Regions from separate parts of the Janthinobacterium sp. P210005 genome, predicted to be linked through region 1. Evidence: predicted binding sites of a transcription regulator. Region 1 holds the regulator's gene; each other region holds the start of a gene.
What was found. The regulator HrcA, encoded in region 1, represses chaperone genes, less so after heat shock. The targets are predictions, from matches to a motif close to TTAGCACTCNNNNNNNNNGAGTGCTAA.
Positions count from the first base shown of each region.

Region 1 (4,066 bases):
CGCTCGGCGCCACGGGCGACGGCACGGCGGCGGCTGGCGCATCGGCCTTGGCGACCTTGGCGAACGGTGACGGGCCGGCGATGCGGTCGATGTATTCTTTCTCCGTCGGCAAGTTACCGCCTTCGAAACGTTCAACCTTGCCATCCTTGCCGAAGTACACGACCACGCGGCTGCTGGTGGTTTCGCCACTGCCCCGTGCCAGGCGGAATGGATAATCCCAGCGGTCGGCATGGAAGATATCGGTCAGCAGCGAGGTGCCGAGGACGAAACGCACCTGATCGCGCGTCATGCCCACTTTCAACTGGGCCAGCATCTCTTCGGAGACAAAGTTGCCTTGTTGAATGTCAGGACGGTAGGGCGAGAAAAACCACATGAATTTTTGCAGCGGCGTAATGGTGGTCGTTTGTGCGCCCTGTTCGGGAACCAGTTCCTTGCCTTCTTTTTGAGCAGCTGCCGGCTTTTCGCCCAGGATGCCACGGTTGGCGCAGCCGGACATGGCCAGCGCGACACAGACCATGCCTGCCAAGACTGGTGCTCGAAATGGAATACGGTGCCAGAGAGATGGCAATACAGCCGGTGTTACGCGCATAAATGACCTCAATTGGATGAACAAAACGCCAGGAGTGACCGGCCCGCCAAAAAAAAGCATATTTTGGCACTCCCCGACAAAACGCTATATGATAAAGCACCTGACCCACATACGAGCAACAAACATGAGTAACAATCCTAGTGATCTCAAGGCAAGCGGCCTGAAAGCCACCCTGCCACGGCTGAAGATACTCGATATCTTCCAGAGTAGCCCGGTACGCCACCTGACCGCGGAAGACGTCTACAAGATTCTGCTGGCCGACAATATGGATGTCGGTTTGGCAACTGTCTATCGCGTCCTGACGCAATTCGAACAGGCCGGCTTGCTCAATCGCAACCATTTTGAAACCGGCAAGGCGATTTTCGAGCTCAACGAAGGCTCCCACCATGACCACCTGGTGTGCCTCGACTGTGGCCGGGTCGAAGAATTCTTCGACGAAGACATCGAAGTGCGCCAGCAAAAGGTCGCCGAAGAGCGCGGCTTCAAGATTGCCGAACACGCTTTGGCCATCTACGGCAACTGCATCAAGACGGCTTGCCCGCACAAAACAGCCTGACCACAGCTGGCCTCTCCCATGGGGCGGCCAGCGCACCAGGCAGTACGATCAATGATGGCTCAGCGCGCTTGACAGCAGCTTGGCCGTGATATCGACGATCGGGATGACGCGCTCGTAAGCCATGCGCGTCGGCCCGATCACTCCCAACGTTCCCACGATCTTGCCGTTGACTTCATACGGCGCCGTCACCACGCTCATCTCATCCATCGGCACCAGGTTCGATTCGCCGCCGATAAAAATCTGCACGCCCGTCGCCTTGCTCGACACGTCGAGCAGCTGCATCAAGCCCGTTTTTTGCTCGAACATGTCGAACATCTGGCGCAGCGAATGCATGTTCGACGACAGATCGCTCACGCTGAGCAAGTTGCGCTCGCCGGAAATCACCATGTCATCGCTATGGTCGGCCATCGCTTCGCTGCCCGCTTCCACGGCCGCCTGCATCAAACTGCCCATATCGTCGCGTAACTGGCGCAATTCGCCCTGCAGGCGCACGCGCACGGCGTCGAAGGACAGGCCGCCATAATTCTGGTTGATGTAATTGGCTGATTGCACCAGTTGCGCCGGCGTATAGTCGGCCTCCGTCAGCAATAAACGGTTCTGCACGTCGCCGCCAGGCGCGACGATGACGAGCAGGATGCGTTTTTCCGACAGGCGCAGGAATTCGATTTGCTGGAACACGGATTCGCGGCGCGGACTGAGCACGACGCCGGCAAATTGCGACAGCGACGACAGCATCTGCGCCGCGTTGGCGATGGTTTTTTGCGGTTGCGGCGTCTGCAGGCGCATGCGCGATTCCACCAGGTGCTCGTCCAGGTGCCGCACGGTCAGCAAGGTGTCGACAAAGATGCGGTAGCCGCGCGGCGTGGGGATGCGTCCGGCCGAGGTGTGCGGACTGGACACATAACCGAGCTCTTCCAGGTCGGCCATGATGTTGCGGATCGTGGCCGGCGACAGGTCCAGGCCGGAAATTTTCGACAAGGCGCGCGAACCGACCGGCAGGCCGTCGGCGATATATCGCTCGACCAGGGCTTTCAGCAGTGTTTGGGCACGTGTATCGAGTTGCATGGTGTTTTATTTAGGCAAGTATTTTGTTAAGCAAGCGGCAACGAAAGCGGCCGAACGTGCATCAACAGCGCCTATTATGCACGTTCGCCCGGCCTGCGGCGATCAATCTTCCAGTTGCCCTTGCAGCCACAGCAACAATTCATCAAAGTTGGCGCAGATGGCGTCGGGCTGCACGCCGGCCGCCAGGTGCGCATCGCTGCCCTTGCGGTTCATCCAGACGGCGCGCATGCCCGCCCCCTGCGCTCCCGTCACGTCGAAATACAGGTCGTCGCCCACATACACGGCTTCATGGGGCGCGACGTCCAGCGCGGCGCAAGCTGCCAAGAAAATGCTGGCGTCGGGCTTGGCCACGCCAAAATCGCTGGCGGCGATCGATACCTTGAAATGCTGCGCCAGGCCGATAATGTCAAGGTCCGCATTGCCATTCGAGATCGAACCGACCAGCATGCGCTGGCGCATCCAGGCCAGGCCCGGCAAGACGTCGTCATACGGCTGGACGCGGTTGCGCGCGGCCAGGAATTGCAGGATGGCGCCGTCGACCAGGGCGGGATCCTCGCCGGCAGCCTCGAAGGCGGCCAGCAGGCCCGCGCGGCGCAACTCGATCAGGTTGCCATGGAAATGCGGTTGTTCCTTGAGCATGGCCAGGCGGTGCTGGCGCAGCACCTCGATGGAAAACTGCCGCGCCACCTTGGGCGCATGCGTGGCCAGCCAGTCGTGCAGCAGGGTTTCCGCGGCGGCGATCACGGGCGCGATGGGCCACAAGGTATCGTCGAGGTCGAACAGGATGGCCTTGGGCGGCACGGCGGGTTTTACAGGGGCAAGGGACATGGGACTCACAATGGGATGCTGCGTCACGTTGCGCAGGGTGCGTCTATTGTCGCACCGATCGACGCCGCCGGCATGGCTGCGCCCCCGTGAAATGGGGCCGGGCCAGCGCTTCCCGGCGAAAAATTGTTACAGGGTGATACAAGGCAAGGTCATCCAGCTTGCCAGATAGACTAAAATAGGCGCCATTCCAATGCGGCGCCAGCGTCCGCGTTGCGCTACCCAACTTAATTCGTTTTGGAGAATGTATGAAAAATTTGTACCTGCGCTCGATGCTGGCGGCGGCTTGCGCCGTCACCCTGGCAGCCTGCGGCGGCAGCGGCGGCAACCTGTATCTGCAAGTCTCAGTCAGCGGCCTGGCCAAGGATGGCCTGATTCTCCTGAATGACGGGGAACGCTTGCCGGTTCCTGTGGGCCAGGGCACCGTCGTCTTCACCAAGCTGGTCAAGAACGATGACCGCTACAATATTACCATCGCGGAACAGCCCAAGGGCGCCGTTTGCACCATCGCCAATGGCGCCGGCAAGGCATCGAGCTATTCCGTGAACACGGCCTTGGTGAGCTGCACAACCAACAGCTACCCGCTGAATGGCACGATCACAGGCCTGAGCGCCGATGGCTTGCGCCTGGTGATGGGCCCCAAAGGCATCACCCTATCGGCTGGCGCCACCGCCTACACATTCACTTCGGTAGCTGACGGCGCCCCGTACGGTATTTCCATACTGACTCAGCCAACGGGCCTGACGTGCCGCTTCCAGGGTTCAAAGAGTACCGACGCCAGCGATACGGTCGGCACGATGGGCTCTGCCGCCACGACCGCGGCCACACTTGACTGCACGCCGCAGTAATCCTTGCGATCCGTCACCTATTTTTTGGAGAAATACATGAAGTTATCTTGCTTGCGCCCACTCGCCGCGCTGCTGCTGACCCTGGGACTGGCCGCTTGCGGCGGCAAGGCCTCGTATGAGGTCGGCGGAACGATCTTTGGCTTGACCAATGAAGGGCTGATCCTGGCAAATGGCAGCGACACC
Region 1 is NZ_JAZARC010000003.1:510,265-514,330, forward strand. It holds gene VPH40_RS16030 (outer membrane protein assembly factor BamE) at 1-517, opposite strand, end outside; gene fur (ferric iron uptake transcriptional regulator) at 714-1,145, shown strand; gene hrcA (heat-inducible transcriptional repressor HrcA) at 1,194-2,210, opposite strand; gene VPH40_RS16045 (HAD family hydrolase) at 2,313-3,038, opposite strand; gene VPH40_RS16050 (hypothetical protein) at 3,284-3,883, shown strand; gene VPH40_RS16055 (hypothetical protein) at 3,887-4,066, shown strand, end outside.

Region 2 (4,066 bases), on a different contig from region 1:
CAACGCTTCCACCCGCTCCTGCGCCTCGCGCATGCGTTGCACGTACAGGGCGTTGTCGGCGGCCAGCGCGGCATTGTCCTTGCGCAATTGCGCGTTTTCACGGCGCAGCGCATGGGTCATTTCGGCCAGCAGACCTATTTTGTCGGATAATTCGTTGAATTCGGAAATCATCCCGCCACTATAGGGCGGACGCTCCATGGGCGTCAATCGAATCACGCCGCTGTCACACATATTTACATCAATGAAGGGCAGTTGGCGGACAATACACGCTTTTTCCGGCGCTTTTCGCCATCTGCACGCATCCGCCAGCGCCGCGATGGCGGCGTTTTACTCGTCGACGTAATCGGGTTCGATATCCAGTCCGCCATAGCGGTTTTCGCACGAGCGGCGCGTCAGCGTCTGTTGTCCACTCTTGCCGTCAAGCACCATCGTCAAGTCGCGGCAAGTACTGCGGTAGCTGCCAGGTTTGGCGTCCGTTCCCGAGGGCGTCAGGCGCACTGCCAGCGGCACCGCATTGCCCAGGCCCTTGTTGCTCCACTGGCGCGTCTTGCCATCCTCTTCATCCTTCAAGGTGCGCACGGCAGCCGTCAGCAAGGCTTGTTTTTCCTTGGCATTCAGCTTGGCGATGGTCACGTCGGACAGGAATGGCGGATACACGACGGGCGCCGGATCCTTGCCCTGCACATCCCAGTTGCCGCTGTTTTGCGAACAGGTGCGGCGGCTCAGGTCCTGCGACTTGCCGCCCGCCGTGACGACGAATTTCAGGTCGCGGCAGACGTGCGCCTTCAGGCTGTGCTCCGTCATGCCGGAATTGCTGAAGTTATACGTGACTTTCACCAGCACGCCGCGGTTGCCGCCGTTGTCCCACACATGGGCTTCCTGGTCGTCGTCATCCTTGTTCAAGTCGTTGAACAAGTCATTGAGCAGCATGTCCTTTTCCAGCGGGGTCAGGGCCGCCACGGTGATTTCATCGACGATGGTGGGCGTTTGCGCGGCGGCATTGCCCAGGCAGGCGAAGCCGATGACGGTGGCACCCAGCAGGCGCAGGGCGGGACGGGAAAGCGGGAATGGCATGGTGTTCTTTCTGGCGCGAGCGGTGATATGTGGCGATATTGATATGCAATTGCAATCATCTTATCAAATTTCATAGTCAAACTCTGTTTCCTGTGCGTACAGGAACACCCCCTCTCCGAACGACATGCTAGAGTCGCGCCTGTTGCTGACGCCCGGGAACGAGGCTTGTGCTGGCGCAAACCCTGTGTAGATGCAGGCTCTGCTCAGCATCTATCTATATGTTCCCCTTGAATAAGCCCCCTACCGTCCCTATAATTAGCACTCGTTAGTAGAGAGTGCTAACAAACTCTTTCGTAGCAATCCTCAGGACATGATGGTGCATGCCGGACAACAGCAGGGAACGCTACGCGGCGGGCGACGCCGCGATGCCACCACTGCCCAGCGCCGGCACGCACTCGATGCCATGGGGTTTGCTTGACCGTTGCGGGCTGCTTTCAACGGCGGTCACTGAAAGCACGCCTGGCGCTGCGCCAGGCATGTATTCATTTAGCAACACTTATCCATTGAACTTTAAGGAGTTTTGTATGAATCTGCGCCCATTGAACGATCGCGTCATCGTCAAACGCCTCGACCAGGAAACCAAAACTGCGTCCGGCCTCATCATTCCTGATGCAGCTGCTGAAAAACCGGATCAAGGCGAAGTCCTTGCCGTAGGCAATGGCAAGATTCTCGACGACGGCAAAGTCCGTCCTCTGGATGTCAAAGTGGGCGACCGCGTCCTGTTCGGCAAGTACGCCGGCCAAACCGTCAAAGTTGACGGCGATGAGCTGCTGGTCATGCGCGAAGAAGACATCATGGCGATCGTCGTCAAGTAATTGTTTCCACGTTGTAGACAGATACATCCCGAAACTCAGGAGAATTGAACATGGCAGCTAAAGAAGTAGTATTCGGCGACGCAGCGCGCGCCAAGATGGTCGAAGGCGTCAACATCCTCGCCAACGCAGTCAAAGTAACGCTGGGCCCGAAAGGCCGCAACGTGGTCCTGGAGCGCTCGTTCGGCGCCCCTACCGTCACCAAGGATGGTGTATCGGTAGCGAAAGAAGTTGAACTCAAAGACAAGCTCATGAACATGGGCGCGCAAATGGTCAAGGAAGTTGCTTCCCGCACCAGCGACAACGCCGGCGACGGCACCACCACCGCGACCGTGCTGGCACAAGCCATCGTGCGCGAAGGCATGAAGTTCGTTGCCGCCGGCATGAACCCGATGGACCTGAAGCGCGGTATCGACAAGGCTGTTGCAGCCACCGTCGAAGAACTGGCGAAAATCGCCCGTCCTTGCACCACGACCAAGGAAATCGCCCAAGTTGGCGCGATCTCGGCGAACTCGGACTACTCGATCGGCGAGCGTATCGCTGAAGCGATGGAAAAAGTCGGCAAAGAAGGCGTCATCACCGTAGAAGACGGCAAGTCACTGAACGACGAGCTGGACATCGTTGAAGGCATGCAGTTCGACCGCGGCTACCTGTCGCCATACTTCATCAACAACCCAGAGAAACAAGTTGCCGTACTGGACAGCCCATTCGTCCTGCTGTGCGACAAGAAAATCTCGAACATCCGTGACCTGCTGCCGGTACTGGAACAAGTCGCAAAAGCTGGCCGTCCACTGCTGATCATCGCAGAAGACATCGAAGGCGAAGCGCTGGCGACCCTGGTTGTGAACAACATCCGCGGCATCCTGAAAACTTGCGCAGTGAAAGCCCCTGGCTTCGGCGACCGCCGCAAAGCCATGCTGGAAGACATCGCTGTCCTGACCGGCGGCCAAGTGATCGCTGAAGAAGTCGGCCTGACCCTGGAAAAAGTGACCCTGGCCGAACTGGGCCAAGCGAAACGCATCGAAGTGGGCAAGGAAAACACCATCGTTATCGATGGCGCCGGCGAAGCTGCCTCGATCGAAGCACGCGTGAAACAAGTGCGCGTACAGATCGAAGAAGCGACCTCGGACTACGACCGTGAAAAACTGCAAGAGCGCGTCGCCAAACTGGCTGGCGGCGTTGCCGTGATCAAGGTTGGCGCAGCCACCGAAGTCGAAATGAAAGAGAAAAAAGCCCGCGTTGAAGATGCACTGCACGCAACCCGCGCTGCCGTGGAAGAAGGCATCGTGCCAGGCGGCGGCGTAGCCCTGCTGCGCGCACGCGCCAACATCACGGTCAAGGGCGACAATCCTGATCAAGACGCTGGTATCAAGATCGTCCTGCGCGCAATGGAAGAGCCACTGCGCATGATCGTGCAAAACGCTGGCGAAGAAGCTTCGGTCGTCGTGGCAGCCGTACTGGCTGGCTCGGGCAACTACGGCTACAACGCTGCCAACGGCACGTATGGCGACATGGTTGAAATGGGCGTCCTGGACCCAGCCAAAGTGACCCGTTCGGCGCTGCAAAACGCCGCTTCGATCGCTTCGCTGATGCTGACGACCGACTGCATGGTCTGCGAAATCGCTGACGACAAAGCAGGCGGCGGCATGGGCGGCGGCATGGGTGGTATGGGCGGCATGGGCGGCATGGACGGCATGATGTAATGTCCGGCGGCCAGTCGCGCAGGCGACGGCGCGACTGGCCGCATACGCAGGGACAGGGCTGGCAGACCAAAAGCTGCCAGCGCCTCCCGGCGGCCCCGAAAGCCACCTTCTACGGAAGGTGGCTTTTTTTCGCCTGGTGATTTGGCAAACCCGTTTCGCAAACCCGTTTGGCAAGCCCGGCGATTGCCGGCCTGGGCGTTTTGCTTTAGCATGGCCGCCATCGTCCCTCTTTCCCATGCTCACCATCATGCCGCCACGCGCCTCCTCTTCCAAAACCACCATCATCGCCGGCATCCTGGCCGGCTTGCTGGCCGCCGGGCTCGGCGCTTTCTACCTGCACCAGCAATCCGCGCCGCAGGCAGACAATGCCCCCGCCGCGAGCAGCCAGACGGCGGCGCCGGAGCAGAACGCGCGCGCCATCGATGCCTTGATGGCTTTGCCGGAAATCAAGGCCTGGTCGGCGCATATCGAAAAGGC
Region 2 is NZ_JAZARC010000006.1:259,789-263,854, reverse strand. It holds gene VPH40_RS23055 (DUF904 domain-containing protein) at 1-198, opposite strand, end outside; gene VPH40_RS23050 (hypothetical protein) at 328-1,074, opposite strand; gene groES (co-chaperone GroES) at 1,599-1,889, shown strand; gene groL (chaperonin GroEL) at 1,940-3,589, shown strand; gene VPH40_RS23035 (hypothetical protein) at 3,837-4,066, shown strand, end outside.
Region 2: groES (co-chaperone GroES) is a predicted target of HrcA. The motif match lies at 1,330-1,356, and genes of this name have one in related genera.

Region 3 (4,066 bases), on a different contig from region 1:
CGGGCTTCGGCCATGGCCGCCACGCCTGCCCGGGCCAGGCCATCGCGCTCGCCATCGCCACGGCCTGCCTGCAGGCGTGGGCCGGGGCATTGGAAAGCTTGCCGCTGGCGTGGCGTTATCTGCCGTCGCTGAACGCCCGCATCCCCGTGTTTGCGCAAGGAGAAAACGCATGATTGCCGTGATTTTCGAGGTCTGGCCCAGCGCCGCAGGACGCCAGCAGTACCTGGACCTGGCGGCGTCCCTGCGGCCCCTGCTCGATGAAGTGGACGGTTTCATTTCCATCGAGCGCTTCAGCAGCCTGAGCGAGCCAGGAAAACTGCTCTCGCTATCGTTCTTTCGCGACGAGGCGGCGCTGGCGCAGTGGCGGCAGCTGGAAGCGCACCGCGCGGCGCAATCGGCCGGCCGGCACGGCGTGTTCGACGATTACCGGCTGCGCATTGCCGCCGTCGTGCGCGATTACGGCATGCTGGAGCGGCAGCAGGCGCCCGAAGACAGCCAGCGGCGCCACGATGCCTAGCCATCAGCGGGGCAGCGCGCCCTGGGTGATTTTCACCTTGACCCGGTAGGTGGGCTCGGCCGCATTCAGGGCCGGCGGCGTGGCCGGGTCGACGTCGAGCAAGGTGAACGTCAGGTGGTTGACGGTGACGGAACTGGCGGCGCCGGGCATGGACTCGGACAGGACGATGTCGGTCGCGCCCGCGCTGTTGAGCAGACTGAAACTGTAGCTGACGTAACCTTTCCACACGCACACGGCGCCTTTGCGGCAGCGGCTGTCGTTGACGCGTTCGAGTTTCAGGGTATCGGTGGCCGTGATGGCCACCTGTTCGCCCGGCGAAAGCACATGGGTGACGCTGCGCGGCGTGTTTTCCGCGTCGCCGGCGCTGCCGGCCGCGCCGCAGCCCGCCAGCATGGCCAGGCAGGCGAAGAACAGGGGAAGCAGCACGGTGCGGTAAGAGCGGTTCAGAGTAGACATGTTTTTCCTTTCAGGTGGTGCGTCCCCGGCGTGCTTGTTCACGCGTGGGATAAAATGATAGTAACAAAATGATATTTTTCCGGCGCACTATTGGCGTGCTGCCGATGAATTGAGGCGCGAGCCACGCGGCGCGCCGATTACTGCGTAGAATGGCTGTTTTGAAAATCAGGAAACAACCATGAAAAAAACCGACCTGGCCAAAAGCGATGCCAAGAAACTGATGGGAAAGATGAATGTTCCCGGCGCCGGTGCATTCGGTAAGGAAGCGGTGGTCGTCGACCGCCGCGAACAGCGCAAGCGCGACCAGGCCCTGGGCCTGGTGCCATTCGCCGTCAAGCTGAACAGCGATCTGGTCTTGCAATTGCAGACCCTGGCCAAGGAGCGCGGCGCGGATCTGAATGAAGTCGTTGCTGAATTGATCAGCAAGGGCCTGGCTGCAGCTTAACGGGCTGCCATGTTTATCTGTTGATAAACATCAAGTAGTAAAACTAAAAGGCGCCTTGCGGCGCCTTTTACATTGCGGCATTGCTGGCGATTACACGTAGGCCGCCAGGGCGCCCTTCATTTTTTTCAGCGCCGCCACTTCGATCTGGCGGATGCGCTCGGCCGATACGCCGAACTCTTCCGCCAGCGCGTGCAGGGTGGCGCCGGAACCGTCGTCGTTGGCCAGCCAGCGCGCTTCGATGATGCGGCGCGAACGGGCGTCCAGCTTGGACAGGGCCGTTTCCAGGCCTTCCGATTGCAGGCGCGTCACTTGTTCCGCTTCCAGCACCTTGGTCGGCTCGCTTTGCTCCGACGACAGGTAGGCGATCGGCGAAAACTTGTCGTCTTCATCGTCGGTCGGCGATTCCAGAGCAATGTCGCGGCCGCTCAAACGCGTTTCCATCTCGATCACTTCTTCGCGTTTCACGTCGAGCAGCTTGGCCAGCGCATCGATCTGCTTCGGCGTCATCGCATCCAGGCCCGTCTTGTGGCTGCGCAGGTTGAAGAACAGCTTGCGCTGCGCCTTCGTCGTCGCGACCTTGACCAGGCGCCAGTTTTTCAGGATGTACTCATGCATCTCGGCTTTCACCCAATGCATGGCGTACGACACCAGGCGCACGCCCTGGTCCGGATCGAAACGTTTCACGGCTTTCATCAAGCCGATATTGCCTTCCTGAATCAGGTCGGCGTGCGGCAAGCCATAGCCCAGGTAGCCGCGGGCAATCGAGACCACCAGGCGCAGGTGCGACAGCACCAGTTCTTGCGCGGCGGCCAGGTCATTTTTTTCGCGCAGGCGTGTCGCCAGCGAAATTTCTTCGTCGTGGGTCAACATGGGCAGGCGGTTCACGGCCGAAATATAGGCGTCGATATTGCCCAGATTGCCAGTGAACCCGAGGCCCAGCGCATTACTTTTGGTCGGAACCAATGCGGACGTTGCGGACATCATAGTCATGTTTTCTCCCTCGTAGTCTTGCTTTGTTCCAGTTGGCCACGTCACGCGACGTGGCAGCTTGTATCGTCGTTTTTGCGTATTCGGTCTTGCACTTTGCAGATCGCGGCACCATCTTGATCTGGCGTCCATGGCGGTTCTGCTGTTGGTATGTCCCTATATTAGCACTCTCTGCTTGAGAGTGCCAATCAGCACATTTAATCGATCTGATAGCCTAAATGCTATGGCGAATGAATGCCTGATAAATATGTCTGAATAGCGATCTGAACAGCACTACAGGCCGCTTCACGACAACGTAGCCAGTCTACGGCCTCTGGCTGAAGCGAACCTTAAGAATACTTGCTTAATATCAAGATAACAGCAGTATGGGGAGGGCGCATGGCGGCACCGGAGGCGCCGCCATGGGAAAGAAGATCAGTTCAGGCGCGCCAGGTGGCGCTGCACGCACAGGAAGGCGCCGATCAGGCCCAGGCCGGCGCTGACGGCCAGCAAGCCGGCCATCGGCAGCGGCGCCAGCGGCACCAGCTGGAATTCGGACGCGTACAAACGGGCAAACTCGGCAATCGCCGTATTGAGCGGCTGCAAGGCCAGCGCCACGGCGCCCAAGGCCAGCGCACCGGCGCACAAGCCCAGCAGGGCGCCCGTGTAATAGAAGGGACGGTGGATGAAGGTGTCCGTCGCACCGATCAATTTCGAGATGCTGATTTCATCGCGCTGCTGCATCACTTGCAGGCGGATGGTATTGAAGACGACGGCGATCACGGCCACGCCCAGGGTAATGGCCAGCAGCAACAGCACCAGGCGCAGCACGCCCAGCAGGGCCGCCAGGCGCTTGACCCAGGCCGAATCGACTTGCGCCGATTCCACGCCGGGCAAGTGGCGCAGCTGTTCCGCCACGGCATCGACATCCTGCGCTTCGCTGGCGCTGCTGAAGGCGTCGAGTTTCAGCACATAGCTGTCGGGCAAGGGATTGTCGCCCAGGGTGCTCAGCACATCGGCCAGGCCGTTCTTGTTTTTCAGCGAGTCCAGCGCCTGTTCGCGCGGGATGAAGACGATCTTCGCCTTTTGCTCGCCGACAATCTTGCGCATGGCGCCGGCCAGGCCCACGGCTTGCTCGCGCGGCGTGTCGATCTTCAGGAAGACGCTGATTTCCGGGTCGACCGACATCTGTTCCGACATGGGGCGGACATTGTCGAGCATGGTCAAGCCGGCGAACGGCAGCGACAGGGCGATGGCGACGACGAGCACGTTCAATAGGAAGCCGCCCGGCGACTTGCGCAAGTGAATCAGCGCCGAACCGAGGGCGAAGCGATGTTGACGGAACCAGCCTCTCATGCCTGTTCTCCTTCGCCGTCATCTAAGCCTGGGGCGAAATCGGGATCGGGCGGCGCGAACACGGGCGCCTGCGTGGCCTTGTCGATGGCCACCAGCTGGCCGTTTTTCAGGTGGATCACGCGGGCGGCGGCGTCGAGCATCTGTTCGTCATGGCTGGAAATGAGGCAAGTCACGCCCACGGAGTGGAATGCTTTCAGGGCGTCGAGCACCTTGTTGGCGCTGGCGCGGTCCAGGTTGGCCGTCGGTTCGTCGGCCAGGATGATCTGCGGCCGGTTGACGATGGCGCGCGCGATCGACACGCGCTGCTGCTCTCCGCCCGACAGCGA
Region 3 is NZ_JAZARC010000008.1:214,788-218,853, forward strand. It holds gene VPH40_RS26430 (cytochrome P450) at 1-173, shown strand, start outside; gene VPH40_RS26435 (antibiotic biosynthesis monooxygenase family protein) at 170-517, shown strand; gene VPH40_RS26440 (hypothetical protein) at 521-973, opposite strand; gene VPH40_RS26445 (hypothetical protein) at 1,152-1,418, shown strand; gene rpoH (RNA polymerase sigma factor RpoH) at 1,509-2,402, opposite strand; gene ftsX (permease-like cell division protein FtsX) at 2,820-3,740, opposite strand; gene VPH40_RS26460 (cell division ATP-binding protein FtsE) at 3,737-4,066, opposite strand, start outside.
Region 3: rpoH (RNA polymerase sigma factor RpoH) is a predicted target of HrcA. The motif match lies at 2,567-2,593, and genes of this name have one in related genera.